DNA from 3 places in the Phreatobacter stygius genome. Region 1 is predicted to be linked to each of the others. Evidence: predicted binding sites of a transcription regulator. Region 1 holds the regulator's gene; each other region holds the start of a gene.
The links. Region 1 encodes PhoB, which activates phosphate uptake and scavenging genes when phosphate is short. Its sites were predicted from a motif close to TGTCATNNANCTGTCAT; they were not measured.

Region 2: a site for PhoB is predicted at 4,915-4,931, ahead of pehA (phosphoric/sulfuric ester hydrolase PehA). Genes of this name have one in related genera too.
Region 3: a site for PhoB is predicted at 1,379-1,395, ahead of phnA (phosphonoacetate hydrolase). Genes of this name have one in related genera too.

The regions. Positions count from the first base shown of each region.
Region 1 is NZ_CP039690.1:1,180,968-1,191,089, forward strand. It holds gene E8M01_RS05505 (methyl-accepting chemotaxis protein) at 1-1,891, shown strand, start outside; gene E8M01_RS05510 (ABC-F family ATP-binding cassette domain-containing protein) at 1,979-3,793, shown strand; gene E8M01_RS05515 (bile acid:sodium symporter family protein) at 3,916-4,824, shown strand; gene E8M01_RS05520 (NAD-dependent epimerase/dehydratase family protein) at 4,821-5,762, shown strand; gene E8M01_RS05525 (flavin-containing monooxygenase) at 5,759-7,036, shown strand; gene phoB (phosphate regulon transcriptional regulator PhoB) at 7,067-7,768, opposite strand; gene phoU (phosphate signaling complex protein PhoU) at 7,787-8,494, opposite strand; gene E8M01_RS05540 (ATP-binding protein) at 8,661-10,016, opposite strand.
Region 2 is NZ_CP039690.1:731,202-741,323, reverse strand. It holds gene E8M01_RS03485 (autotransporter outer membrane beta-barrel domain-containing protein) at 170-2,575, shown strand; gene E8M01_RS03480 (peroxidase family protein) at 2,831-4,819, shown strand; gene pehA (phosphoric/sulfuric ester hydrolase PehA) at 4,972-6,552, shown strand; gene E8M01_RS03470 (ABC transporter substrate-binding protein) at 6,614-8,257, shown strand; gene E8M01_RS03465 (HWE histidine kinase domain-containing protein) at 8,808-9,863, shown strand; gene E8M01_RS03460 (response regulator) at 9,856-10,122, shown strand, end outside.
Region 3 is NZ_CP039690.1:6,616,095-6,626,216, reverse strand. It holds gene E8M01_RS31380 (alkaline phosphatase family protein) at 1-77, opposite strand, end outside; gene phnA (phosphonoacetate hydrolase) at 74-1,348, opposite strand; gene E8M01_RS31370 (LysR substrate-binding domain-containing protein) at 1,517-2,404, shown strand; gene E8M01_RS31365 (ATP-dependent Clp protease ATP-binding subunit) at 2,733-5,555, shown strand; gene E8M01_RS31360 (cystathionine gamma-synthase family protein) at 5,911-7,200, opposite strand; gene E8M01_RS31355 (Lrp/AsnC family transcriptional regulator) at 7,321-7,779, shown strand; gene E8M01_RS31350 (FAD-dependent oxidoreductase) at 7,871-9,526, opposite strand; gene E8M01_RS31345 (Bug family tripartite tricarboxylate transporter substrate binding protein) at 9,574-10,122, opposite strand, start outside.

The DNA of each region.
Region 1 (10,122 bases):
GTCCTGGTGGTCGTCGCGCCAGACCGACCGCGCGATCGTCGAGCTGACCGCGGCCAACGATGTGCTCCGCAGCGCTTATGAGTTGCGGGCCGCCGTCAGCGCCATGGGCAGCAGCATCGACCTTCAGGCCGCCAGCGAGAGCGCCGAACAGGCGACCGCCTTTGCCAATCTCCTTGACCGCGCCAAGCGTGAGGCGGCCGCGATCGGCTCATCCTCCCTCGCCGCCATTTTTGCATCTGAAGATCTCAGGGCCGGTCTCGCCGCCCCGCAGGACGTCGCGGCCGCCTTCGACCGTCTCGCAGCGGTTCAGGGACGGATGGGACGAGATGCCGATTCCGGGTTGAACGGTGAATTGCGCCGCGCCATCCACGGGGTCGAGGACACGCTGCAGAAGCTCGCATCGGTCTGCTGCGCCGACACGCGCAACTTTCAGATCGCCATGCTGCGCCTCAGGCGCTCCGAGAAGGACTTCATGCTGCGTCTGACGGTCGAGGAGCTGGACCGGTTTCGCAAGGGCGTCACCGAATTCGAGGCCCTGCTCCAGGACAACGAGCTGCCACTGCCGGCTCAGGCCAAGATGAAGGAGATGCTGGCCGGTTATGTCAGGGGCTTTTATGCCTGGGCCGAAACGGTGCAGGACAGGAGCCGGGAAGCCGCCGACGGCGCGCGGATCGGCGCGGCCGCGGTCGGGCATATCCAGAAGCTGATCGACCGGGCAGCGCTCCAGCAATCGGCGGCCCAGACCCGGATCGACGCAACCGCCGCCACCGCCCTCACCCTGACGATCGGCGCATCGATCGTCCTGGTCATCCTGCTCTCCGGATTGGCGCTGGTCTTCGGCACCGGCTTGATCCGGGCGATCCGCGCACTGACCGCGACCATGTCGCGCCTGGCGGCCGGCGAGACCGATCTTGTGATCGCCGAAGCCGAACGCCAGGACGAACTCGGCGAAATGGGCCGCGCCGTCACCGTCTTTCGTGATGGCGCCATCGAGCGCCTGCGTTTGGAGGCGGCCCGCGACGAGGGCGCGGTGCGCGCCGCGCGCCAGGCCCGGATCGACGGGCTGTTCGGCCGGTTCCGCACCGACATGGCCGAGGTGGTGACGGTCCTGCGCGGCAATACCGATCAGATGGAAACCACCGCCCGCGCGCTGAACGCCATCGCGCGAGAGGCCGACAGCCAGTCGGACGAGGCCGCCGCCGCGTCCGAACGGACCTCGGCCAATGTCCAGATGGTTGCGGCGGCGGCGGAAGAACTTGCCGCCTCGATCAGCCTGGTTGCCGGCCAGGTGACGCAGGCCCAGGCGATCGTCGGACAGGCCGGCGACATCGCGAGCCGAACCAATGGCGAGGTCAACAGGCTCGCCGATGCGGCCGGCCGGATCGGCGACGTCGTCAACCTGATCCGCGCGATCGCGGCGCAGACCAATCTCCTGGCGTTGAACGCCACGATCGAAGCCGCAAGGGCCGGCACCGCCGGCCGGGGGTTCGCGGTGGTGGCCGCCGAGGTCAAGAGCCTCGCCACCCAGACCGCCAGGGCGACCGACGAGATCGCGGCGCAGATCGCCGGCATCCAGGCCTCGACCGGCAGCGCCGTCGAGGCCATCAGGACCATTACCGGCACGATGGGCGAGATCACCAGCGTGACCGCCACGGTCGCCGCGGCGATCGAGCAACAGGGTGCCGCCACCGCCGAGATCGCCCACAACATCCAGCGCGCCTCGGCCGGCACGACCGAATTGTCGCGCAATGTCTCCGGCGTCAAGGGCGTGATCGCCGAGGCGTCGGCCCAGTCGGCAAGCGTCCTGACCGCCTCCGGCGCTCTGACGCATGCCGGGCAGCGGCTGTCGGCCTCGGTCGACGGCTTCCTGACCGAGGTAGCCGCCGCCTGAGGCACCGGCGCTGCTGCAGGCAGCCGACGCATCGGATGGGCCAATGACCGGGTGCACTCGCCGCCCGACAATGCTAAACGCCCGGATATGGCTCCTCCTCTTTTGCAATTGCAGGACATCCGCCTCACCTTTGGCGGCACTCCGCTTCTGACCAGCGCCAACCTGTCGGTCGAGGCAGGTGACCGGCTGGCCCTGGTCGGCCGCAACGGCTCGGGCAAGTCGACGCTGCTCAAGATCGCCGCCGGCCTGATCGAGGCCGATGGCGGCAGCCGTTTCGCCCAGCCGAGCGCCACCATCCGCTACCTGCCGCAGGAGCCGGACCTGGTCGGCTTCGCCACCACGCTGGCCTATGTCGAGGCTGGCCTCGGGCCGGGCGACGACCCCTATCGCGCGCGCTATCTCCTGAACGAGCTCGGCCTGTCGGGCGAAGAAGGCACCGCCGCGCTCTCCGGCGGCGAAGCCAAGCGTGCCGTGCTGGCCCGGGCGCTGGCGCCCTCGCCCGATATCCTGATTCTCGACGAACCGACCAACCATCTGGACCTGCCGGCCATCGAATGGCTGGAAAAGACCATTGCCGCTTCGCCTTCGGCCATCGTCATGATCAGCCACGACCGGCGCTTCCTGGAAAACCTGTCGCGCGCCACCATCTGGCTCGATCGCGGCACCACCCGCCGGCTCGACAAGAGCTTCGCCCATTTCGAAGCCTGGCGCGACGAGGTGCTGGAGCAGGAGGAGAAGGACCAGCACAAGCTCGACCGGCAGATCGCCCGCGAGGAACACTGGCTGCGCTACGGCGTCTCGGCGCGACGCAAGCGCAATGTCCGCCGGCTCGGCCAGCTCCACGGCCTGCGCACCGATTTTCGCGAGCATCGCAAGGTGGTCGGCAATGTCTCGATGACGATCAGCGACGCCGACCCCTCCGGCAAGCGGGTGGTCGAGGCGCGCGGCATCACCAAGGGGTTCGGTGAGCGGGTCATCGTCGACGATCTGTCGATCCGCATTTTGCGCGGCGACCGGCTCGGCATTGTCGGCCCGAACGGCGCCGGCAAGACCACGCTGGTGGGTCTGCTGACCGGCACGCTCGAACCCGATGCCGGCAGCCTCAAGCTCGGCACCAATCTCGCCATGGTGACCCTCGACCAGAAGCGCGAGGCGCTCGATCCGACCACCCCGCTGATGGATGCCCTGACGCTTGGCCGCGGCGACTATGTCACCGTCAATGGCGAGAACCGCCATGTCATCGGCTATATGAAGGACTTCCTGTTCACCCCCGAACAGAAAGGCACGCCGGTCGGCGTGCTCTCCGGTGGCGAACGCGGCCGGCTCCTGCTCGCCCGCGCCCTGGCGAGCCCGGCCAACCTCCTGGTGCTGGACGAGCCGACCAATGATCTCGACCTCGAGACGCTCGACCTCTTGCAGGAAATGCTGACCGATTTCCCCGGCACGGTGATCCTGGTCTCGCATGACCGCGATTTCCTCGACCGGGTCTGCACCTCCGTCCTGGTCAGCGAAGGCGAAGGCCGCTGGCTCGAATATGCCGGCGGCTATTCCGACATGGTCGCCCAGCGCGGTGCGGGCGTGACTGCCCGGACAGCCGAGAAACAGGCCAAGCGCGCCGCCGAACCGCAGGCGCCGCGCAGCGACAACGGCCGCGATGCGGCCAGGCGCAAACTGTCGTTTCGCGAGAAACACGACCTGGAAAGCCTGCCCGGCCGGATGGAGGCGATCGGCCGCGACATCGCCAAGCTGCAGGCGATCCTCGCCGACCACGGCCTGTTCAGCCGCGACCGGAGCGCCTTCGACAAGGCCTCCGCCGCGCTCGCCAAGGCCCAGGGCGAGCTGCACCGCGCCGAGGAGCGCTGGCTGGAGCTGGAGCTCCTGAAGGAAAGCCTGGACGCCTGAGGACAGTCTCGAGCCGTTTCGCCGGCTTGTAGCCCGCTTACGATCTTGCGATGCTCGCTCCCGCAGCGGTTGAAACCGGGCCGTCAAATGCCCGGCAAAGGGACGTCGGGACAGGGGGAAGCATGGGGGTCGACAGCGTCCTGATCCAGATCAATCCGACGGGTCAGTTGATCCTCAACCTCATCCTGGCGCTGATCATGTTCGGCGTCGCGCTTGAACTGCGCCTGAGAGACTTCGTCGACGTCTTTTCGCGGCCGCTGGCACCGGTCACCGGACTTGTCGCCCAGATCCTGATTCTGCCGGCCGTGACCTTCGCGATCACCATGATCCTGCAACCCCAACCGAGCATCGCGCTCGGCATGATCATCGTCGCGGCCTGCCCGGGCGGCAATATCTCCAACCTGATGACCCATCTGGCGCGCGGCAACACGGCGCTGTCGATCTCGATGACGGGCATCTCCAACATGCTGGCGGTGGTGACGACGCCGCTCAACATCCTGTTCTGGGCCAGCCTCAATCCGGCGACATCGGCGCTCCTGCGCCAGGTCAGCATCGAACCGGCGTCGTTCCTCGGCACCACTGCCCTGCTGCTCGGCCTGCCGCTGATCGCCGGCATGGCCACCGTGCATTTTTGGCCAAAGCTCGCCGACCGGCTCCGCCGGCCGTTTCAGATCGCCTCCTTTGTCTTCCTTATCGGTTTCATCATCGCGGCGACCGCCAGCAATGGCCGTTATTTCCTCACCTTCGTCAGCGACATCATTCCCCTGGTGATTCTGCACAACGCCATCGCGGTCGGGATCGGCTGGCTGGCGGCGCGGTTCTGGCGGCTCAGCGACTACGACACTCGCGCGATGGCGATCGAGGTGAGCATGCACAATTCGGGTCTGGGGCTGGCCCTCATCCTCAACCAGTTCGACGCGCTGGGCGGGGCCGCCCTGATCGCCGCCGGCTGGGGCGTCTGGCACATCGTCTCGGGCTGGGCGCTGGCGGTCTACTGGACGCGGCGTGACAGGAAGGCAGCGGCCGAATGAACGCGGGCATCCTGGTGACCGGGGCCGCCGGTTTCATCGGCCAGGCCCTGGTCCGGCAACTGGCTGCCGGCGACGAACCGGTCTTCGGCCTGGATATTCGTGCCGCGACGCAGCCGGTTCCCGGTGTCCGTTATGAAAAGGCCGACATTCGCGACCGGGCGCTGGTTGGCCTCGTGGCGCGCCTCAAGCCGCGTGTGGTCGTGCATCTCGCCTCGGTCGTCGCCGCCGGCGGCGATGCCGAACAGGACTATGCCATCGATGTCATCGGCACCGGCCATGTCGTCGAAGCCTGCCTTGCCGCCGGCGTGACGCGCCTGGTGGTCACATCCAGCGGCGCTGCCTATGGCTACCATGCCGACAATGCCCAGCCGCTGACCGAGACCGATCCGCTACGCGGCAACGAGGACTTCCCCTATTCGCGCCACAAAAGGCTGGTGGAAAACCTGCTCGCCGAAGCGCGCGCGGCCCATCCGGCACTGGAGCAGGTGGTGTTCCGCCCCTGCACCGTGCTGGGGCCAGGCGTCAGCAACCAGATCACCGCCATTTTCGAGCGGCCGGTGGTCATCGGCCTTGCCGGCAGCGCGGCGCCGTTCAGCCTGGTCAGCGAAACCGACGTGGTGGCGGCGCTGGCCCGCGCCGCCGCACCGGCAAGCCTGCCCGGCATCTACAATCTCGCCGGCGACGGCACGCTGTCGCTCGCCGAGATTGCCGGGCGCATCGGCAAGCCCTATCTGCCGCTGCCGCCAGCCCTGCTGCGTGGCGTCCTGTGGTTCGCCAACCGGCTGAAACTGACCCCACTCGGCCCGGCCCAGGTGAATTTCCTGCAATACCGGCCGGTGCTGGCCAATGACCGCCTGAAGACCGGCTTCGGTTATGTGCCGGCCCTGTCGGCGGCGGAGGCCTTTGACCGCTATTGGCGTGCGAGGCCGGCATCATGACCTTCCTCGTCATCGGCGCGGGACCGGCCGGGCTTGCCACCGCCCGGGTGTTCAAGGCGGCCGGCCTGCCCTTCGAGGTGGTCGAGCGGCATGCCGATATCGGCGGCCAGTGGCTCTATGGCGCGCCATCGAGCGGGGTCTATGCCTCGACCCACCTGATCTCGTCGAAAACCACCACGGCCTTTGCCGACTATCCGATGCCGGAAGACTGGCCGGCCTATCCACATCACGCTCAGGTTCTCGATTATCTCAAGAATTTCACCCGCCATTTCGGCCTCTACCCGTCGATCCGTTTCAACCGGGCGGTGACCCGGCTGACCCGGCAGGAGGATGGCTGGCGGGCGAGCTTCGACGACGGCACGAGCCTCGACTACCAGGGCGTGGTCATTGCCAATGGTCATCTCACCGATCCCGAACTGCCGCAGATCCCCGGCAGCTTTTCCGGCGAGCTGATGCATTCCAAGACCTACAAGAACGCCGCGATCTTCAGCGGCAAGCGCGTGCTGATCGTCGGCATGGGCAATACCGGCTGCGACATCGCGGTCGATGCCGTTCATCGCGCCTCGAAAGTCTTGTGGTCGGTGCGCAGCGGCAATCATTTCGCCCCGAAATTCCTCCGCGGCAAGCCGGCGGACGAGGCCAATCACAAGGCGAAACTTGTGCTGCCGCGCCGGCTTCGCTCGATCCTGCACGAGGCGGTGCTGCGGTTTGTTGTCGGCTCACCGGAAGATTTCGGGCTGCCGCGCCCGGCGCACCGGCTTTACGATCGCACCCCGGTGGTCAATTCGCTGGTGCTGCAGCACCTCGGCCAGGGCGACATCGCCGTCCGGCCGCCGATCGAGGAGCTCGACGGCAACCGTGTCATCTTCACCGACGGCCAGACCGACGAGGTCGATCTCGTGCTGCTGGCCACCGGCTATCGGATCACCTTCCCGTTCCTGGACGAGGCCGGGCTGATACGCGAACTGAACTGGAAGGCGCCGGCGCCGCACCTGCACCTGAACATCTTCCCGCCCACCGATAACAACCTGTTCGTCGTCGGCATGATCGAAGGCGCGGGCATCGGCTGGCCCGGGCGCGACCTGCAGGCGAAGATCGTCGCGGCCTATCTGGCGGCCCGCAAGGACGCACCCGACAAGGCCCAGTCCTTCCGCCGGGAGATCAAGCGCCATTGCGCCGCGCCCCGCCCTCGGGATGCCGGCCCCCATGGCATCTTCATCGATTTTGTCGATTACAAGCGCGTGCTCGGCAAGGGGATCGAGCGGTTGAGCTGACCTCTTTCGGCCGCCCGACGGCGGCCGGCCTCAGGCCGCGCCGGCGAAACGCTCGTTGAACGCATAACCGGAGCCGCGCACGGTGCGAATCGGGTCGGCCTCGCGGCCACGCTTCACCGCCTTGCGCAGGCGTCCGATATGGACGTCGACAGTGCGCTCGTCGATATAAACGTCGCGGCCCCAGACGCCGTCGAGCAATTGCTCACGGGTATAGACGCGCCCCGGCGACTGCATGAGGAATTCCAGCAGGCGGAACTCGGTCGGGCCCAGCGTGATCTCGCGGCCCGAGCGGTGTACCCGGCGCGTCTCGCGGTCGAGTTCGATATCACCTGACTTCAGCAGGCTCGACAGATGCTCGGGCTTGGCCCGGCGGAGCAGCGCCCGGATCCGCGCCAGAAGCTCGGGCACCGAGAACGGCTTCACCACATAGTCGTCGGCGCCGGTGGCAAGCCCGCGCACGCGCTCGCCTTCCTCGCCGCGTGCGGTGAGCATGATCACCGGCAGGCGCTCGGTCTCGGCGCGCAGCCGGATGCGCCGGCAGAGCTCGATGCCCGACAGCCCCGGCAGCATCCAGTCGAGCAGCATCAGATCGGGGACCGCCTCGCGCAGACGCACCTCGGCCTCGTCGCCGCGCATCACCGTTTCGACGCGGTAGCCTTCGGCTTCGAGATTGTAGCGGAGGAGAACGGTGATCGGCTCTTCGTCCTCGACCACCATGATGCGTGCGATCATGAGAAAATCCTTCGCAGGTTAAGTTCCGGCCGCGACGATCGTCGTGGTGTCGAGCTTCGGCCGCTCTTCGGCGAGCGTCGTGCCATTGACCACGTAGTAGATCGTCTCGGCGATATTGGTGGCGTGGTCACCGATGCGCTCAAGGTTCTTGGCGCAGAACAGGAGATGCGTGCAGGCGCCAATATTGCGCGGGTCCTCGAGCATGTAGGTCAAGAGCTCGCGGAACAACGAATTGTAGAGGGCATCGATATCGCCGTCGGATTTCCACACTTCCAGGGCGGCCGCGACGTCGCGCTGCGAAAACGCGTCGAGCACTTCCTTGATCCGCTCGAGCGCGAGCCGGGCCATGGCGTCGAAACCACCGGTCACCTTGGGCAACGGCAACGAGCCGTTGATGGCGATGACCCGCTTGGCGATGTTCTTGGCGAGATCGGCAATGCGCTCCAGGTCGGCGGCGATGCGCAGGGCGCCGACAATCTCGCGCAGGTCGATCGCCATCGGCTGGCGCCTGGCGATCACCAGGATGCCGACCTCCTCGATCTCGCGCTGCATGGCGTCGATGGTCGGATCGGCGGCGCGCACCGTCGAGGCAAGCGCGACATCGCCGCGGATCAGCGCATCGATGGCGCCAACGATCTGTTTCTCGGTGAGTCCGCCCATTTCGGCGACGCGCTGCGCCAAGCCCTTCAGCTCGTTCTCGAATGCGCTGACGATGTGCTCGGTCATGCAGGTCTCCTGGGTGGGGCTGGCAAAGGGGGCTTTTCCCTACCCTGATATGACGACGGTTCTATGCTTGGGACGTGACACATCAATGACGATGAATCACACAATGCTTCAATTGCTTAGATGAGATGCGACAAGACCGCCGGCAAGCACCCGATGGCCGACTCGGCTATTCCGCCGCGGGCGGCACGCGGCGGGCCGGCATTTCGGCGACCGGCGCCTCGCCTTGTTCGGCCGCCGCCGCGGCGGCGGTCTCCAGGCGAACCGTGAAGGTCGCGCCGTCGCGTCCCTCGCTTTCGATCGCCAGGCGGCCACGATGGCGCTTGACGATATGTTTGACCAGCGCCAGGCCAAGGCCGGTGCCGCCCTTCTCGCGGCTCGACGCCACATCGACGCGATAGAAGCGTTCGGTCAGGCGCGGCAGATGTTCGGCCGGGATGCCCGGCCCGTGGTCGCGCACCGCGACCACCGCCTCGTCGCGCCGCTTGCCGCGCGGCTCGCGCTTCAGCGTGATCTCCACCGTCTTGCCCTCGGCGCCATATTTGATGGCGTTCTGGACCAGGTTCTCAAACAGCCGGAACAGCTCGTCCTGGTCGCCCGAGACCACCAGCGAAGGTTCGGCCGCCTCCACGCCGACGCTGACGCCGAGCGTTTGGGCATAAGGGCCGAGGCTGTCGCGCACCTGGCCGAGCAGCGGCACCAGGTCGATCAGCGCCACCGGCCGGACATGTTCGTTCAATTCGACCCGCGACAGCGACAGGAGGTCGTCGATCAGCCGTGCCATGCGATTGGCCTGGGCCAGCATGATCGCCAGGAACCGCTCGCGCGCCGCCGGATCGTTTTTCGCCGGCCCCTGGATGGTCTCGACGAAACCCACGACGGAGGCGAGCGGCGTCCTGAGCTCATGGCTCGCATTGGCGACGAAATCGGCGCGCAGACGCTCCAGCCGGCGCTCTTCGGTCAGGTCGCGCAGCGAGACCAGCACGAAATCGGGGCTGGCTTCCTCACGTGCCCTCACCGTCAGCGCGACCGGGGCGGCCTCGACCCGGAACCACCGGTTGACCGGCACCCGCTCGGTATAGTCGATCTCCTGGCTGGCATTGGTGGCGAGCGCCCGGCGCACCGCCTCGACCACCTCGGGCGTGCGCAGCGCCAGCGTCAGCGGTTCGCCGCGTTTCAGGCCGGGGACCAGATCGGTCGCCCGGGCATTGTGGCTGCGAACGATGAGCTTCGGATCGATCAGCATGGCCGGCGCCGGCAGGGCCGCGATCAGCCCTTCGATGGTCAGGTCGGTCAGCCGGGCGGCGCGGCGCGCCAGTTGTTCCGGATCCGGCGGAAGCGGCGCCACGCTGCGCCGGCGCACGATCAGCGCCGCGGCGGTCATCACCGCGACCGCTCCGATGGCATAAGGCCATTCGACCTTGCGCCAGGCGATCAGGACCGTGGCGACGAGGAAGGCCACGACCAGCAGCAGGGTGCGCCCTTGCCAGCCCTGTAGTCGCGGCGGTTCCAATTCGTCGTCCATGACTGTGTCCTAGAGCATTTTTGCGCGCGACGGAGCCCGGTTCGCACCAAGATTACGACGAAACGGGGCAATGAACGCCTCTTCGTTTCGACGAAACGACAGGACG
Region 2 (10,122 bases), 450 kb from region 1:
TCCGTCCACGCTGCGTTTGAAGGCCCTTACCGGCTGTTCGCTACTGGCCCTCGGCCTGATGACAAGCGGCCCGGCCGCGGCCCAGAGCGTCTCCGCCACCGGCGATGTCACTCCTCCCCCTCCGGGCGGGGCCACGACATGGACGAACCCCGGCGTAGTCAATATCGGCTTGTTCGCTACCGGCGCGCTGACCATCACCGGCGGCGGCACGGCAACCACCGGTGGCGCTCAGCTCGGCACGATGCCAGGGGGCAACGGAACGGCGACGGTCGATGGCGCCGGCTCCCGGTGGTCTACCGGGTTCCTCTATGTCGGCTCGTCAGGTATCGGCCGTCTCGATATTTCGGGCGGCGCCACCGTCGAAACCACCATCGCGAGCGCCATCGGCAGTGCTGCGGGTGGGTCTGGCACGGTGAATGTCAGTGGGCCAAGCTCGACCTGGAACAACCTCACGGGCATCACGGTCGGCTGGACCGGGAACGGCGTCCTCAACATCACCGACGGCGCGACGGTGAACAGCCTCTTCGGCCACATCTCGGACACGGCTCCATTCGGCACGGGCAAAGTGACGGTCAGCGGGCCCGGCTCGACCTGGAACACCGGCGAAATCAGGATCGGCAGCGGAGGCGCGGGCTCGCTCACCATTGCCGATGGCGGCCATGTCTCGGTTACCGCGGGTTCGTCCGTCACGGTCGGCGGTGCTCCCGGCACCGGCAGCCTGATCATCGGTTCCGAACCCTATTCCGGAATGGTCGGCGCCGGAACACTGGCAGCGGACCAGGTCGTTCTCAATGGTTCCGGAAAGCTCGTCTTCAGTCACTGGACCTGGGCGGACTACCGGTTCGAACCCGTGATCGCGGGCGCCGGCAAGATCGAGCACTATGCTGGCGCGACGATCCTGACGGCCGACAGTTCGGGCTTCACCGGCACCACGCGCGTCAATGGTGGCGCGCTCATCGTCAATGGAGCGCTTGGCGGCACGACCGAGGTCGCCATGGGCGTGATTGCCGGTACCGGCACGCTGGCGACCCTGAACGCCAACGGCGTCGTCGCTCCCGGCGCCTTCTACACCTGGACCGCGGTAGCGGGCGGCAATGAGATCGGCACCTTGAACGTGTCGGGCAATGCCACCTTCTCGAGCAGGGGATCATTGTACATCAATGTGTCGGCCACCGGTGCCGACCGTCTCGCCGTCGGCGGCACGGCGACGCTCGCGGGCAACCTCGCCCTCATCCCCGTCGGCACGGGATTCCAGTTCGGCACCCGCTATACCATCCTGACGGCAGCCGGCGGAATTACCGGCACCTTCGACAGGATGTCGTCATGGGGCTCGTTCGGTGCGGTCCGCACCACCCTGGCCTATGGCACCAACGAGGTGACGCTGACGCTCGACCCGAACATGATCAGCCCGCTCCTGCCGACCGGTGCATCCCGCAACACGCGCAATGTCGCGGGGGCCATGGACCGCGCGGTCATGGGCGGTGCCAATGGCTCGGCGTTCCTGCCGCTCTATCTGCAATCCCAGGCGGGCATGGTCACGGGCCTCAACGGGCTCTCCGGCGAAGCCGCGACCGGCACCCAGACCGCCGCCTTCGGCGCCGCCAGCCTGTTCCTCAACATGATGCTCGATCCGATGGCCGGCGCCCGCGGCGCCACGGCCGGCGGCACCGCGCCCTCGCTGATCCAGATGGCCGATCTTTCGCACGGCCGGCCCCGGCCGGTGGCGGCGGACCAGGGCTGGAGCGTCTGGACCAAAGCTTTCGCCCAATCCAACAAGATCGGCGGCGATGGCGCGACTGGATCGGCCGCGACATCAGGCGGTCTGTTCGGTCTTGCGGCCGGTGCCGACAAGCGCCTGACCCCGGATACCATGGTCGGCTTCGCACTCGCCGGCGGCGGCACCAATTTCGGGCTGGGCACCGCGCGCGGCTCCGGCACCGGTGATCTGTTCCAGGCCGGCCTCTATGGTTCGACGCGGATCGGCGACGGTTACGTCTCGGCGGCCCTGGCCTATGGCTGGAACAGCTTCGACGTGACCCGCAGCGTCGCCATGGCGACCGCAGAGACCTATGCCTCGCGTGTCACCGCCCAGACCTATGGCGGCCGGGTCGAGGCCGGCTGGCGCTTCAAGGCGGCGGCCTTCGGCTGGACGCCCTATGCCGCGCTGGAGGCCATCGGCTATTCGGCGCCGCGCTACGGCGAGACCACCCAGGCCGGCGGCGGCGCCTTCGCGCTGAACTATGCTGCGAAGACCGCCACCACCGTGCGCACCGAGCTCGGCATGCGCCTCGACGGCCACACGCGGCTCGAGGCGGGCGACCTCCACACCTATGGCCGGCTCGCCTGGGCCTATCAGGCGACGGCCGACAGGTCGGTCGGAGCCCAGTTCCAGACGCTGGCCAATTCGGCCTTCACGGTGTTCGGCGCCAGGCCCTCGACGCACACCGCGCTCGCGACCATCGGCGCCGAGCTGAGGCTCTCCGGCGGCGTTCGCCTGACGACCAGCATCGATGGCGAACTCGGCACGCGCCACCAGGCGATCCGCGCCAATGCGGGACTGCGCTACTCCTGGTGAGATCGGCACCGTCGCCAGGCGGCGGCAGGAGCGCTCTTGCCTCCTGACCGCTCCCGCTGACCGAACGAAGAAAGCCCGCCGGCCGCCCGGCGGGCTTTTGCATGGGCTTCACCGCGGCCGACCAAGACGGCGGCAAGCTGCATGGCGCCGACTTCGACGCAGCGGCCGTTGCGGGGCTGACTTCCTTATTGCAAATGCGTCGCATTGGTGAAAGTAATTGCAAATAGGTCGCAATTGCAAAACAAGGACCCTCCAATGCGTCAGTTCAAGTGGACCTGGGGACACAAGGACCGCGACCAGGACGATTTCGACTTCGGCGATTTTGCCGACCACTTCTTTTTCGCGCACCAATCGCCGCACTGTCCGCCGTGGCAACCGGGGCCGCAGCCGGGAAAAATGGAATACCGAAGCTTCGACGGTTCGCAGAACAATCGATCCGACGCCGATCTCAACGCCGCCGGCACCGAATTCGCGCGGCTTGGCCCGGCGCATTTCGCCGACGGCATTTCGGCGCCGCTCGGCGGCAACAATGCCCGCACCATCAGCAATCTCGTGGTCGGCGCCGGCGACCCTGACGTGGCGAACCCGGAAGGGGTTTCCGCCTTCATGTATGCCTGGGGCCAGTTCATCGATCACGACTTGACGCTGACCCGGACCGACGGCGTCAACGACATCAGCGTCGTGGTTCCCGCCGGCGATCCGGTGTTTGCCCCCGGCACGATCATTCCGATCACCCGCGCGGTCATCGATCCGGCCACCGGCGCGGGCACATCCCGTCCGGCCATGGCGATCAATTCCAACAGCGCCTGGCTCGATGCCTCGATGGTCTATGGGTCGAACGCCGCGACCGCCGCCAGCCTGCGCACCGCCGACGGCCATATGGCGACGTCGCCGGGCAACAATCTGCCCATCGTCAACGGCATGGTGGTCGCCGGCGATGGCCGCGCCGCGGAAAATCCGGCGCTCACCGCGCTGCAGACGCTGTTCGTGCGCGAACACAATTATCAGGTCGACAGGCTGCACCGCGAGCATCCGGCCTGGAGCGGCGACAAGCTCTACGACCATGCCCGCGCGATCGTGTCGGCGGAAATCGCCAACATCACCTATTCGGAATTCCTGCCGAACCTGCTCGGCAAGAACGCGCTCACGCCCTATGCGGGTTATGACGCAACTGTCGATCCGCATCTGTCGCTGGAATTTGTCGCCGCGGCGTTCCGTTTCGGCCATTCGATCGTGTCGGGCGAGACCGAAGGCCTTGCGGAAAACGGCCAGGTCATCGCCGGCTCCGAGGAAGACCTGAAAGACGTGTTCTTCCAGCCGGCGGCAAATTTCATCGACAATGGCGGCGCCGACGGACAATTGCGCCATCTGGCCGCCGATCCGTCACAGGCGCTCGATGCGCGTATCGTCGACGACCTGCGCAATTTTCTCGCCGATCCGCCGGTGTCCCTGGATCTCGCGGCGATCAATATCCAGCGTGCGCGCGACCTTGGCCTCGGCACGCTGAACCAGACCCGTGAAGCGCTCGGCCTCGCCCGCTATACCGATTTCGCCCAGATCACCAGCGACCCGGAGACGCTGGCCGGACTGAAAGCGGCTTATGGCCATGTCAACAATGTCGGCCTGTGGACCGGCGGCCTTTCGGAAAATCACGTGGCCGGCGCGCTGGTCGGCGAAACCTTCCGGACCATCATGACGCTGCAGTTCGAGGCGCTGCGCGACGGCGACCGGCTGTGGTTCGAGAATCAGGGGTTCGATTCCAGGACCTTGTCGGCGATCAAGGACACGACGCTGGCCGATATCATTCTGCGCAATACCGACACCAAACATATCCAGGACGATGTCTTCGTCACCTATGTGCGGCACACCGGCCTTGCCGGCGGCGTGGCGTCCGAAGATCCCGAAGCCCGCCAGATCGTCATCGGCTCCAATGGCAACGACACGTTGATCGGCGGCCCGCAGGGCGACTACCTGTTCGCCGGAACCGGCAGGCAGACGATGACCGGCCATGACGGCGCGGATCGCTTCGTGTTCGACCTCGGCGCCACCAAGGCCCGGATCACCGATTTCGATCCCGGCATCGACATGCTGGTGTTTGAAAATGCCGGCCGCCTGGACTTTCGCCACGTGAAGATCTGGGGCGACCATGGCAACACGATGGTGCAGGTCGGCGACGACCGGATCGAACTCACCGGCGTGCGGCCTTATGAGCTCACCCGGCACGATTTCCTGTTCGACACCTGACGCGGGTGCGCCGCACGGCTTCGGTCGATCGGGCTGACCGTCGGAGGATTTGTCTTCCGGGCATTCCTGTGGACCTCGCATCGATGCCACCGGCCTGTCATCCGCCCGTTGCGAAGACCCCATAGCTGAACGGCTTCAGCTTGGAGGCGGTCTTGGCGCGACGGAACGTATTGCTCATCGTTGTCGATCAATGGCGGGCGGATTTCATCCCCGAACTGATGCGCCGCAAGGGCAAGGATCCGTTCCTGCGCACGCCCAACCTCGATCGCCTGTGCCGGGAAGGCGTGACCTTCGAGAATCACGTGACGACCGCGGTTCCCTGCGGCCCGGCACGCGCCAGCCTCCTGACCGGCCTCTACCTGATGAACCACCGGGCGGTGCAGAACACCGTGCCGCTGGATGCCCGGCACTTCAACCTCGGCAAGGCGCTGCGTGAGCTCGGTTATGATCCGGCCCTGATCGGCTACACCACCACCGCGCCGGACCCGCGCACGACCTCGCCGAACGATCCGCGCTTCCTGGTGCTCGGCGACCTGATGGACGGCTTTCGCTCGGTTGGCGCGTTCGAGCCGAACATGGACGGCTATTTCGGCTGGATCGAGCAGCAGGGTTTCAAGCTGCCGCCGCGGCGCGAAGAGATCTGGCTGCCGGAAGGCGAAGATGCCGTGCCGGGGGCGACCGAGCGCCCGTCGCGGCTGCCCAAGGAATATTCCGACTCGTCGTTTTTCACCGAGCGCGCGCTGACCTATCTGAAGGGGCGGAACGGCAAGCCGTTCTTCCTGCATCTCGGCTATTACCGGCCGCATCCGCCGTTCGTCGCGCCCGCGCCCTATCACGCCATGTACCGGCCGGAAGACATGCCGGCGCCGGTGCGCGCCAAACATTGGGATGACGAAGCAGCCCAGCATCCGCTGCTGAAATTCTACATCGACACCATCGCCAAGGGCTCGTTCTTCGAGGGCGCCGAGGGCCATGGCCATACGCTGAGCGAGGCCGAGCTGCGCCAGATGCGGGCGACCTATTGCGGCCTGATCACCGAGATCGACGATTGTCTCGGCCGGGTCTTCGCCTTTCTCGACGAGACCGGCCAATGGGACGACACGCTGGTCATCTTCACCAGCGACCATGGCGAGCAGCTCGGCGACCACCACCTGCTCGGCAAGATCGGCTTCTACGACGAGAGCTTCCGCATTCCCCTCGTCGTCAAGGCGCCTGATATCGCCGGCACGCGCGGGCAGGCCGAAAGCGCCTTCACCGAAAGCGTCGACGTGATGCCGACGATCATCGACTGGCTCGGCGGTGAGCCGCCGCGCGCCTGCGATGGCCGCTCGGTGCTGCCGCTGGTGCGCGGCGAACGTCCGGCGAACTGGCGCACCGAACTGCACTACGAATATGACTTTCGCGATGTGCACTATTCGGCGGCGCAGACGAGCGCCGAGCTGCACATGGACGAAGCCAGCCTCTGCGTCGTGCAGGATGCCGACTACAAATACGTGCACTTCGCCGCGCTGCCGCCGCTGTTCTTCGATCTCAAGGCCGATCCGGACGAGTTCAACAATCTCGCCGAGGACCCGGCCTATTCCGACCTCGTCCGCCGCTTCGCGCAGAAGATGTTGTCGTGGCGAATGATCCACGCCGACAAGACGCTCACCCATTACCGCTCGACACCTCACGGCCTGGAGCGGCGCGATCCGCAATCGGGCGCCGCGGTGCGCCTGCGGACGGTCACCTGACGCCATTGCATAAGCGGCGGCATCGCCCGCCGGCAGCCTTCCAGCCCTCTTGGAGATCACCATGACGCGCATCACCCGCCGCACAGCCCTTGGTTACGCCGCCGGCAGCGCCGGCACTCTGCTGCTTCCGCGCTTTGCGATCGGCCAGGCCGACAACAGGCCGTCGATCACCATCGCGGTTCAGAAGGTCTCGAATTCCAACACGCTCGACGTGCTGCGCGAGCAATCCAATGTCGGCGAGCGGATCTTCTTCTCGTCCTTGTGGGAAGGCCTGATCGGCCGCAACTGGACCGGCAAGCTCGAGGCCGTTCCGTCGCTGGCGACCGACTGGAAGCGGATCGACGACAAGACCATCGAGCTGAATCTCCGCCGCGGCGTCAAATTCCACAATGGCGACGAGATGACCGCCGAGGATGTCGCCTTCTCCTTCGGCAAGGAGCGCATGTTCGGCGAGAGCCAGCCTTCGGCGGGAACCACCATCTCGATTACCGAGCAGGCGCCGAACAGCCGGTCGGGCAAGGATTTGCCGCCGGAGATCCCGGCGGTCGCGCGGCGCGGCTGGCCGGCTCTCCTCGGCGTGCAGATCGTCGACAAATATACCGTCCGCTTCGTCAACGGCACGCCGGATGTGACGCTGGAGGGGCGCATCTCGCGTTATGGCAGCCAGATCATGAGCCGGCGCGATTGGGCCGAGTCGCAGTCCTATCTCGACTGGGCGCGCAAGCCGGTCACCACCGGGCCCTATCGGGTGGTGGAGTTCAAGGCCGACAATGTGCTGCTGCTCGAGGCGCATGACGACTATTGGGGCGGCCGGCCGCCGCTGAAGCGCATTCGCTTCCTGGAAATCCCGGAGGTCGCATCGCGCATCAACGGCCTGTTGTCCGGCGAGTTTCAGTTCGCCTGCGACATTCCGCCCGATCAGATCGAGCACATCGAAAAGAACCGCGCCTTCGAGGTTCAGGGCGGCACCATCCTCAATCACCGCCTCACCGTTTTCGACAAGAACCATCCGCAGCTGGCCAATCCGCTGATCCGCCGCGCGATGACCCATGCGATCGATCGCGAGGCGATCGTCGCCGCCCTGTGGTCGGGCCGCACCGTCGTGCCGCGCGGCCTGCAGTGGGACTATTACGCCGACATGCTGGTCGCCGACTGGAAGGTGCCGGACTTCGATGTCAAGCTGGCCCGCGATCTGGTCAAGCAAGCCGGCTACAAGGGCGATCCGATCCCCTATCGGCTGCTCAACAACTATTATACCAATCAATCGGCGACGGCCCAGGTGCTGGTCGAGATGTGGCGCGAAGCCGGCCTCAACATCGAGATCCAGATGAAGGAAAACTGGGCGCAGATTCTCGAAAAGACCCCGACGCGCGCGGTCCGCGACTGGTCGAATTCGGCGCCGTTCAACGATCCCGTCTCATCGCTTGTGGCGCAGCATGGCCCCAACGGCCAGCAGCAGCAGGTTGGCGAGTGGACCAATGCCGAGATGAACGGGCTGTCGGTCAGGCTCGAGTCGAGCATGGACCGGGCCGAGCGCAAGCAGATGTTCCGGCGGATGCTGGAAATCTGCGAGCGTGAAGATCCCGCCTATACCGTGCTGCATCAGAACGCGACGTTCACCGGCAAGCCGAAGTCGCTCCAGTGGAAGGCCTCGCCGGCCTTCGCGATGGACTTCACCAACGGCAATTGGGGCGGGCGGAGCTGAACCCGCAGGCGACCGTGACATGCCTTAGAGCCCGGTCCGGGAAATTCGCATGGCGCCAGAACTGTTTGGACACGGGCCCCCTGGCGGGGCCCGTGAGCCGCCTCTTTTTCTGATGTCTTGAGGAAATAATATATAAAATCAATCGATTAGACCGTGCCTTGGCCGCACGGAGATGCAATCGGGTCACTCCATTGGAACCAAACGCGGCGTTCGACGTTGTTTGCGCTGAGCGTGCGATCTCGAAGAGGCAGGTCGCTCCGGAGGCACTCCATGGATACCACCACACTCCTCATCATCATTCTTGCCATTGTTCTGCTGGGCGGCGGCTGGTTCGGCCGTGGGCGCTGGTACTGATCCGCGGTCCGACGATCGGCCGGTCGGTGATTGCAGGCGTTCGTCGGACAACATCGGCAGGCCATGAGAGGCGACCGGTCGGGGGCGGTCGCTGTCCGGAAAACATGGAATATTCGCGTCACTGGCATAAGGCTTCCCGCAGCCTGCCGCGCTGCTGAGCAGCCGCGGCCGCCAGACAACCGGACAAAGCCAAGGCATGCCCGAAATCGTCATCAAGTCCGAAGGTCAAAAAGTCGCTGAAGCAGGCGTCGAGAGCTTTCGCAAAGACCTTGGTCCGTTCGTCGTCGCGGCCGAAACGACACGCATGGCGATGCTTTTTACGGATGCGGGCGTGACCGGCAATCCGATCATTTTTGCCAATGATGCCTTTCTCGATCTGACCGGCTACGCCCGCCAGGAAGTGCTCGGCCAGAGCTTCAACTTCCTGATGGCGCGTGGCACCGATCCCGATTCACTGGGGCGCATCGAAGCCGCCTTCGCGGGCAACCGGGTCGGCGGTTCGGAAATTTCCTATCGCCGCAAGGATGGCAGCCTGTTCTGGTCGGCGATCCTGATCAGCCCGGTTCGGGACGAAAGCGGTGACGTCGTTCAGCATTTCGCCTCCTTCGTCGACCTGACCGATCACAAGCGGGAGCAGGCCCAGTCCAAGATGCTCATCGACGAATTGAACCATCGCGTGAAGAATACCCTTGCGACGGTTCAGTCGATCGTCTCGCAGGCCTTGCGGAATACCTCGGATCCGGCCGTGATCCGGGAAGCCATCGAGTCGCGCCTCTTCGCGCTCTCCCGGTCGCACGATCTGTTGACCCGCGAGAACTGGGAAGGTGCGGGACTGCTCGACCTGGTCAAGGCGGCCCTTGAGCCGTTCGGGGTGGCCAATGGCCGGTCGGAGCGCTTTGTCATCACCGGCAGGAATATCCGCGTCACGCCGAAGGTTGCGCTTGCTCTCGGGATCGCGTTCCACGAGCTCGCCACCAATGCGGTGAAATACGGCGCGTTCTCCAACAAGGCCGGGTCGGTCCTGATCTCATGGAAGACCAAGCCGTCGCCGGAGGGCGACCGGCTTGTCCTGCGCTGGCAGGAGAAGGATGGCCCGCCTGTGGCGCTGCCGTCCCGGAAAGGGTTCGGTTCGCGGGTGATCGAGCGCGGTCTGGTTCACGAACTGGAGGGCACGGTTGATCTCGCCTACCGGACGGACGGCGCCGTCTGCACGATCGACTTTCCCGCACCGATCGGCGCGCGTCATGGATAAGGTGCTCGCCGGTCGGCGTGTCCTCGTCGTCGAGGACGAGATGCTGGTCCTCATCATGATCGAAGACATGCTGGCCGACCTTGGATGTGAGTCGGTGCTGGCTGCCGCTTCGGTTCACCAGGCCCTTGCCTTGATCGATGCGCACACGTTCGACGTCGCCATGCTGGATATGAACCTGAGCGGCGACAAGACCTATGCCGTGGCCGACGCGCTGGCCGCGCATGGCGTGCCGTTCGTTTTCTCGACCGGCTACAGCCAG
Region 3 (10,122 bases), 1.9 Mb from region 1:
TCGCGCCGGAGGCCGTCGAGCATGACGGCGATGACCCGGCGCGGTGCGGTGGCCGGCGCTTTGTCTTGCGGGCTCATGCGGTCTCCGTTCCGTTCAGGGCGAAGTCGAAAATGTCGTAATTGTAGAGCGGCGCGGCCCGCGCCCTGGCGCGGTAGTCGGGGTTGAGCGGCTGCGACAGCACGAAGGGTACCGGCCGTTCCGCCAGGCTGCCATGCGAGCGCAGGCGCGCGCCGGCGAGTTCATCCAGCCGGTGTTCGCCTTGCCGGGTGCCGAGCGCCACGCCTTTTTCAGCCACCACCGTGACATCGCCCTCGCGCTCGGGCGGCAGGTCGAAACGGGCGCAGGCCTCGTCCCGGGTCAGCGCCAGATGCACGCCGGGCAGGCCGGCCACGAAGTCGCGCAAGGGCGCCGGGTCGCTGCCGTCGAGAACATGGACGCGGACGAAGCCGCCGAGCGCGCCGTGATGGCGCACGAAGGGGTCGGTGATCGGGCAGATCACCTTGAAGCGGCCGGCGCCGAAGCGCTGATCGAGGAGGTCGCCGAGATAGAGGATGTTCGGGCTGCCGTCGTGAAGCGACAGGTCGGTCATGCCGTGGTCGGCGACGACGCCGACAATGGCGCCGGCGGCGAGGAAAGCCGCCATGCGCGCGTCGACGGCGCGGATGAAGTCGTCGGAAGCCGCGGCGCCCGGCGCATGGGCGTGCTGGACGAAATCCGACAGGGAGAGATAGACAAGCTCGCTGCCGCGCTGGCCGAGCAGGCGCAGGCCGGCGTCGAGCACGAACAACGACAGCTCAGGCGAATATTGATCGGGGACCTTGGCCGGCCCGAGCGCTTCCGCCGCGTCCAGGCCATGCTCGCCGACCGTGCAGGTATCGGCGCGCTCGGCCGAAAAGGCGAGGCCCGGCAGGCCGGGGCCGGCAAGGCCGGCGGCCAGCACCTTGCGCAGCTTGTCCTTGGCGGTGACCGCCGCCACCTTGACGCCGGCGGCGGCGAGGCGCGCCAGGATGGTCGGCGCGCGCAAGGGGCCGGCATCGGTCATCATGACCTCCTTGCCGGTGTCGCGGTCGAACCAATAATTGCCGGAGACGCCGTGGACGCGCGGCGGCGCGCCGCAGACGATCGAGACATTGTTCGGATTGGTGAAGCTCGGCATGGCCGACAGGGCGCTCGAGTAGAAGCCTTCCGCCATCATCGCCGACAGGGCCGGGGTCAGTCCGCGGATCGCGGCATCGGCGAGATAGGCGGGATCGCAGCCGTCGTAACAGATCACCACCACGGGCCGCCCCGGCGCGCGGTAGGAGCGGCCATTGACCTCGACCTGGACATTGCTTCGGGCTGCGTTCATGCGGTTGATGCTCTCGAGCCTGGCTGCCGGCGTCACACGGGTGACATGTGCGGCAACTAGTATCATCCGTTTTGTTCGAGTATTGACGCTCAAATACTATGATATGCGATCTTGTTATTGACGAAAAGCGAGTTTAAATCTGTCGTATGTGAGTTTTTGGCAAGATGAATGATGCAACATCTTCCGTCGTTCCGGGCTTTGCGCGCCTTGGAAGCCGTGGTGCGCAACGGCAATGTCATGCGCGCGGCGGAAGAGATCGGCGTCACGCCGGGCGCCATCAGCAAGCACCTGACCCAATTGGCTGACGAACTGGGCACGGCGCTGTTCGAGCCGGGCCATCGGTTGAAACCCACCGCCGGTGCCCAGGACCTGGCGCGCGCGGTGGGGCTCGCCATTGGCCAGTTGCGCCGGGCCTGCGAGGACGCGGCCGATGTGAAGTCGACGGCTGTCCTGACCGTTGTGGCGCACACCACCTTGACGATGCATTGGCTGGTGCCGCGGCTGGTGGCGGCGCAGGAAGCGGTCGGCGGCCGGCCGGTCCGGGTCCATCCGGTGCACAGCACCGACGACTGGCGGCAAACGCCTTTCGATGTCGCCATTCTCCGGCACGACCGCATCCCGCCGGGCTGGGAGAGGCGGGTGCTTGGCCGCGAACGGCTGACGCTGTTCGCAGCCCCCGAACGCGCCGCGCGCCTGGCCGCCGGTGGGCTCCAGGCCCTGGCCGGCGAAACCTTCCTGGTCTCCGATACCCGCCACGGCGAGCTGCAGGCCTGGCTTGCCGCGGCGGGCCTGGCCGGCAACCTCGAACCCAAGGTCTTCGCCCATTTCTACGTCGCGCTGGAAGCCGCGGTTGCGGGCCAAGGGGTGATCGTCGGCCCGACCTGGCTCGCCGATGCCGGCTTTCGCCAGGGCCGGCTGGCCCGGCCGTTTCCGGCGGTCGCGACCGACGGCACGCGCCTGGTCGGCGTCTATGACCCGGCGGTCTGCGACGGCAAGACCGCCGACCGCCTGCTGGCCTGGGTTGGCCAGGAATTGTGCGAGAGCGTCGCCGCCTGACCATGAAAGACGCCAGCGCATGAAAGAAGTCTGGCCATCCCCCGCGATGACCAGAGCAGAGGCGGTTCACGGTCGCGTCGATCCCGGCATCCGGGTTGAGATGCGGCGCGTGTCATTATACCGGCGCCGCCTAGACTGATGATGTCGCTGAATTGGTCGGGCCGGCGCCTCGGCAAGTCTCGCTGCCGGGCCGTAATATTTGGCTAAAATCCGGCTCATTTGACGCGGGCGATTACTATTCATGCGAGCCGATAATGCTTGTCAGGCTGGCGTTTTGCTTATCTAATTCGCCCGATGATGGCTAGCGGTGAGGGTGGATGATATGCCTCTGTCCCATTCCCTGTGCGACATCTGCGGCGAGCGGCCGGCAACCGTGCGGATCACCGTCGTCCAGGACGGCGAGAGGCGGCCACTGGATGTCTGCGACTATCACTATGCCCAGCTGACCCGGCACCAGCGTTACGTCTCGCCGCTCGAGGCGCTGTTCGGCAGCGGCGCGTTCGGGCTGTCGTCGCAGGCACCGCAAGAGCCGCAGCCGGCGGTGCCGCGGCGCGGTTTCGGTGGAGCCGAACGCGATGCGCTCAACCTGGAGCGCCGGTTCAGCGACAAGGCCAAGGAACTGCTGCAGCGGGCCGCCGAGCGGGCGGTGCAATCCGGCAAGCGCGAGGTCGATACCGAGCATCTCCTGCAAGCCCTGCTCGAAAGCAATGTGGTGCTGGCGATCCTCAAGCAGTTCAAGATCTCGCCGGCCGAGCTCAGCCAGCAGATCGATCGGCATTCGGCCGCCGTGGCGGCGACCGGGTCGTCGAAGCAGAGCGAGGTCGGCGTCTCGCCCCGGGTCAAGCGCGCGCTGGAACGCGCCTTCATCGCCTCGCGCGCCTTCGGCCATTCCTATATTGGCCCGGAACACCTGCTGCTCGGCCTCGCCGAGGTGCCGGACAGTTTCGCCGGCGACCTCCTGCAGAAATATGGCCTGTCGGTCCAGGCGCTCAGGCAGATGACCGACCGGGTGGTCGGCAAGGGCGCCGAGGAAGGCCGGGTCGAGGTTCCCACCAATACGCCGCAGCTCGACAAGGTCGGCCGCGACCTGACCCTGATGGCGCGGGAAGGGCGCCTCGATCCGGTCATCGGCCGCTCCAAGGAGGTCGAGACCACCATCGAGGTGCTGGCCCGGCGCAAGAAGAACAATCCGGTGCTGATCGGCGAGCCGGGCGTCGGCAAGACCGCCATTGTCGAGGGATTGGCGCAACGGATCGTCCATGGCGACGTGCCGGAAGTGCTGCGCGACAAGCGGCTGGTCGAGCTCAATGTCAATTCGCTGGTCGCCGGCGCCAAATATCGCGGTGAGTTCGAAGAACGCGTCAAGCAGGTGATGGAAGAGGTCGTGGCCAACCAGGACCAGCTCGTGCTGTTCATCGACGAGGTCCACACCATTGTCGGCGCCGGCCAGGGCGGCGGCGAGGGCGGTCTCGACATCGCCAATGTGTTCAAACCGGCCATGGCGCGCGGCGAGATGAACCTGATCGGCGCCACCACGCTCGGCGAGTACCAGAAACATATCGAGAAGGACGCGGCGCTGGAGCGGCGCTTCCAGCCGGTGCTGGTGTCGGAGCCGACGGTCGAGCAGACCGTCAATATTCTCAGAGGCCTCAGAGACAAGCTGGAGGTCCACCACAAGGTGACCATCCAGGACCAGGCCATCCTGGCGGCGGCGGAGCTGTCCAATCGCTATGTCACCGGCCGCTTCCTGCCGGACAAGGCGATCGACCTGATCGACCAGGCGGCGGCGCGGGTGCACCTGTCGACGACCTCGCGGCCGATCGAGATCCAGGAGCTGGAGGCCGAGATCGCCCAGATCCGGCGCGAGCAGGACTATGCCACGACCCGCAAGCGGTTCGACCGGGCCAAGGCCCTGGAACAGGAGGGCGCGGTCAAGGACAAGGCGCTGGCGGAAGCCAACAGCGCCTGGAAGAAGAAGCTCGGCTCGAGCACGGCCGAGGTGACGGTGGAAGACGTCGCCGAGATCGTCTCGAAACTATCGGGCATTCCGGTGACCGAGCTGACCGCCCAGGAAAAGGACAAGCTCCTGAAACTGGAAGCGCGCCTGCATGAGCGCGTCATCGGCCAGAACGTGGCGATCGGCGCGGTCAGCGACGCGATCCGGCTGGCTCGTGCCGGGCTCACCCGCGGCGGCCGGCCGATCGCCACCTTCCTGTTCCTCGGCCCGACCGGCGTCGGCAAGACCGAACTCGCCAAGGCGCTGGCCCAGGTGGTGTTCGGCGACGAGGGCGCCATCGTCCGCGTCGACATGAGCGAATATATGGAGCGCCACGCGGTGGCCCGGCTGATCGGCGCACCGCCGGGTTATGTCGGTTATGACGAAGGCGGCCAGTTGACCGAACGGATCCGCCGGCGGCCCTATAGCGTCATCCTGCTCGACGAGATCGAGAAGGCCCATCCGGAAGTCTATAACGTGCTGCTGCAGGTGTTCGACGACGGCCGGCTGACCGATGGCAAGGGCCGGGTGGTCGATTTCACCAATACGCTGATCATCGCGACCAGCAATCTGGGGTCGGAGATCATCACCGGCGCGACCCGCTCGACCATCGGCTTCACCCAGAACAACACGGTGCGCGAAGACATCATGCAGGTGCTGCGCCGGCATTTCCGGCCGGAATTCATCAACCGGATCGACGAGATCATCATTTTCGACGCGCTGAACCGGGAGCAGATCAAGACGATCGTCAAATTGCAGCTCGACCAGGTCCGCCAGGCCGCCCGTGGGCAGGATGTCGAGCTGGTCTTCGAGGACAGCCTGATCGAGCACCTGGCCGAGGTCGGTTATCAGCCGGAATTCGGCGCGCGCGAATTGAAGCGGCAGATCCGCCAGCTGATCGAAACCAAGCTCGCCAAGGCCATGCTGAAAGGCGAGATCAAGGAGGGCAACCGGGTCAGCTGCGCCTACAAGGACGGCCAGGTGAGCCTGCAGGTGATCGCGCCGGCCAGGAAAGCGCCGGCCAAACCGGCGCCGACGAAACGGGCGGCGGCCAAGGCCAATGGCGCGGCGCAGAAGAAGTCCGCCAAGCCGAAGCCGCCCACCCGCAAGGCGGCGAAGGCGAGCGGCGGCCGGGCGGCCAAGCCCGGCGGGTGAACCCGGCTCGGGCGATGCAATTCGGGGGCAAGACAGCGCAACCGGCGGTCGAGAAATGCTCTACGTCATCCCCGGCCGAGCGCAGCGAGGGGAAGGGGATCCAGGGGCTGCAGGGCAGTCTAGGTGGACATGTCGAAGCAAGCGGGACCGACGAATGGCTTGAGAAATCTACGCACGGAAGGCGCCGCCTGTTGGCTCCTGGATCCCCTTCCCCTCGCTTCGCTCGGCCGGGGATGACGTCGAGAATATGCCGGCAGTCGTCCTGCCTGACGTCACCAGTGAGCTCGCTCGGAACTCTCCTCTTCCGGGAGCGAATCGCCCCTTGAACGCGGGCCAAGCCCGTTGTGCGCGCCTCTCAACCACCCGTGCGGGCCAGCGCCTGGGCGACATCGGCGACGAGGTCGTCGGGATGTTCGACGCCGATCGACAGCCGGATCGTGGTGTCGAGAATGCCGATGCGCTGGCGCACCGCCAGCGGCACGCCCGAATGGGTCATGGCCGCGGGATGGCTCGCCAGCGATTCGGTGCCGCCGAGGCTGACCGCCAGCTTGAAGATTTCCAGCGCGTTGAGGAAAGCGAAGGCGGCGCGCTCGCCGCCCTTGATGTCGAACGAGAAGGTCGAGCCGGCGCCGAGGCATTGCGCGTCGTAGACCCGCCGTTCCGCGCTGTCCTGACCGAGGAAGGGCAGGTAGAGCACTTTTTCGACCTTCGGATGATCGCGCAGGAATTCGGCGACGATGCGGGCATTGTCGTTGGCTCGCTCCATGCGCAGGCTGAGCGTTTCCAGCGAGCGGCCGAGCATCCAGCAGGAATGCGGGTCGAGCTGCGTGCCGATGGCGCCGCGCAGCGCCTTGATCGGCTTGGTGACGGCGTGGCTGCCCAGCGCCGCGCCGGCGATCAGGTCGGAATGGCCGCCGACATATTTGGTCAGCGAATAGAGCGAGATGTCGGCGCCATGGTCGAGCGGCCGCTGGAACACCGGTCCGAGCAGCGTGTTGTCGCAGGCAATCACCGGACGATGGCCCTGCCGCGCGGCGATCGCGTCGGCGATGCGGCCCATCAGGGCAATGTCGATGACGCTGTTGATCGGGTTGGACGGCGTCTCGATCAGGATCACCGAGACGCGGCCCTTGCCCGCGGCCTCTTCCGCCGCCGCGCGCACCACCGCTTCGCTGACCCCGTCGGCGAAACCGACCGCGCCAATGCCGAGATTGGCGAAGGTGCGCGACAGCAAGGTTTCGGTGCCGCCATAGAGCGGCTGCGAATGCAGGATCACGTCGCCTGGCTTGGCGAAGGCGAGCAGGGTGGTGGCAATGGCCGACATGCCCGAGGAAAACAGGATGCAGGCGTCGGCGCCTTCATAGATCGCCAGGCGATCCTCGACGATCTCGCTGTTGGGATGGTTGAAGCGGGAATAGACCAGGCCAGCCCCGGTGCCTTGCGGCGGCTCGCGGCGGCCTGAGACGAAGTCGAAGAAATCGCGGCCTTCCTCGGCCGATTTGAACACGAAGGTGGAGGTGAGGAAGACCGGCGGCTTGACCGCGCCCTCCGACAGCTGCGGATCGAAACCATAGCTGAGCATCAGGGTTTCGGGGTGCAGGCGATGATTGCCGACATGGGTCTTGGAGGCTCTCGGAGCGGTCACGGCAGTCCTCGCTGAGTTGGTCGTTCCGGCGCAATCCTAGCAAATCATGGCGACCGATCCTTGCGACTTTCAAGCGGAAATGGCTTAGCTGTCGCAAGCTTTTGCCAAACAAGAGAGATCATGCAGCAGAAAATTGCCGACGAGGTCGACCGGCGCATTTTGCGCGAATTGCAGGCCAATGCCCGCATCACCAATAACGAGCTGGCCGAACGGGTCGGCCTGTCGCCGTCACCTTGCCTGCGGCGCGTCAGGCGGCTCGAAGAGACCGGCGTGATCCGTGGTTATACCGCGCGCGTCGACCCGGCCGCCCATGGCTGGTCCATGGCGGCGATCGCCACCATCCGGCTCAGCCGCCAGAACGAAGACGAGATCGTCATGTTCGAAGCGGCGGTGCGTGGCTGGGACGAAGTGCTGGAATGCCACCTCGTCACCGGCTCGCGCGACTATGTGCTGAAGGTCATGACCGGCGGGCTCGAGCAGTACGAGCGCTTCATCAAGGAGAAGATCGCCCGGCTGAAATGTGTCGCCTCGATCGAGACGAGTTTTGTCATGAACACGATCAAGGACAGAAGGGTTTAGCTTTCAGACTGAAACACCTGCATATAGCACCGGCGTCCTTCGAGGCTCGCAAGAGCTCGAAGGACGGCCAACTTCTCTGCAGAGCTATGGTCTAGGCGCCGGCCCTCGCCCCACGAAGCCGGTCGATCAGTTCCAGGGGATCGGCCGGCGCGGCCCGGCCGCGCCAGGCGACGTGCTGGTCCGGGCGCGACAGGATGAGCCCGTGGCCGTCGGCCTCGGGCATGGCATCCGGGTCGATGTCGATCAGCCGCAAGGGCAGGGCGCGGCGGGCAGCCGCCTGCATCAGCCCGTCGACGGCGAGCGCCGGATCGAGCCGGAGCAGCGCGTGGTCCGGCCCGGTCGCGTCATAAAGCGAACGGCCGCCGCCGAGCCAGAGATGCGGCGTGCGGCAGCCGGGCACGGTCGAGGGGGTGAAACTGCCCATGGTGTAACCGGGATGGGCGGCGCCGTCATAAGCGATGATTGGCGACTGGTCGTAATAGGAGCCGAAATTGAGCCCGGCGCAGCAATATTGCTGGACGTTGAGGTCATAGGTCGCCTGGCCTAGCGCCACGCGCGCGGCCGCGCCGGCCGGGTCATCGGCCTCGATATTGTCGGGCACGCCGCTGCGGTTGCGGATCTCCTTGTGGGCGTGGTCCATGGCAAAACGCGAGACCTGGGTGGTGATCGGCAGGCGCTCGCGTTGATAGGCGTCGAGAATGCCCGGCGGCGCCCAGCCGGCGAGACGGGCCGCCAGCAGCCAGGCGAGGCCGGCGGCGTCGGCTATTCCGGCATTCATGCCGTAACCGCCATAGGGCACCCAGATATGGGCGGCGTCGCCGGCGATGAACAAACGCCGGTCGCGAAACCGGTCGGCGACCAGGCGGCGGCCGATCCAGTCTTCCCGCGAGATCACCTGATAGTCGAAAGCCGCGCCGACGCCGAGAATGGCGCGGATCGCCCAGTCGCGATCGACCGCGTCGAAATCGGTTTCGCCGGGTGTGAGGTAATTGTGCACGAGCCAGGTCTCGCGTCCGTCGATCGCATAGACATTGCCCGCGCGGCGCGGATTGAGCGAAAAGGTCGCCCAGGCATTGCCGTGCTGCTGCAGACCGATCAGTTCCGGCGCGCGGATGAAGGTCGACTGGACGCGCTGGATCATCGCGTCGCCGGTGAGGGTCGCGCCGATCGCCTTGCGGACGAGCGAGCGGCCGCCGTCGCAGCCGGCGAGATAAGCCGCGCGGATCGCGATCGTCTCGCCGGTGTCGAGATCCCGGGCGGTGGCGCTGACGCCATGGTGGTCCTGGCCGACCTCCGAGATCTCGGTGCGGTTGAGGATGCGGATGCGCGCCATGGCGGCGGCATGGCCGAACAGGATCGGCTCCAGGTAGATCTGGTTGATCCGGTGCGGCGGCTCGGGTGTCGGCCACCAGCCGTCCGGCCCGTCCTTGCGCCTATAACGGTCGCGCCGGCACGGGATCGGGATGCGGGTGATTTCCCGGCCGGTAAACGAGGTGCGGTAGCTGATGTCGTTTGGATAGTCTTCGGGCAGCCCGGCCTCGCGCAGGGCCTTGGCCAGGCCGAGCCGCCGGAAGATCTCCATCGAGCGCGCCGAGACGTGGTTGCATTTCGGCTCCGGCCGGGCGCCGCGCGGGCGCAGCTCGACCAGCGTCACATCGACGCCGCGGCCGGCCAGGTCGATCGCCAGCGTCAGGCCGACCGGGCCGGCGCCAACCACCAGCACGTCGGTTTCGATCGTTCTCGCCATGTTTCGCTGTTCTTTCAAACTTGCCGCGGGCGCTCGGCGGCCCAAGATCACTCGACCCGGGCGCCGGAACTGCGGACGACCAGGGCCCACCGGGCGATCTCGGACTTGATGTAGGCGACCAGGTCCTGCGATGAGCCGCCGAGCGGCTCCAGCCCGATCTGAATGAGCTTGTCGCGGTTGGCGGGGCTTGAGAGGAAGCTCGAGATCTCGGCATGCAGCCGCGCGACGATCTCGCTCCGGGTTCTGGCCGGCACGACCACGGCCTGCCAGGCCACCGCCTCGTAGCCGGGATAGCCGGCTTCCGCGACGGTCGGGATAGTCGGCGCGGCGGCGACACGCCGGGGCGCCGAGACGGCCAGCGCCGTCAGCTTGCCCGCGGCGATCAGCGGCAGGGCCGGAGCCATGTCCATGAACATGAAGGGGATATGGCCGCCGATGACATCGTTCATCGCCACCACGCTGCCGCGATAGGCGACATGGCGCGCCTCGATGCCGGCGACCGTCTTCAGGAGCTCGCCGGCAAGGTGATGCGGCGTGCCGTTGCCGGCCGAGCCGTAGGCCAGTTCGCCGGGCTTGCTCTTGGCATAAGCGACGAA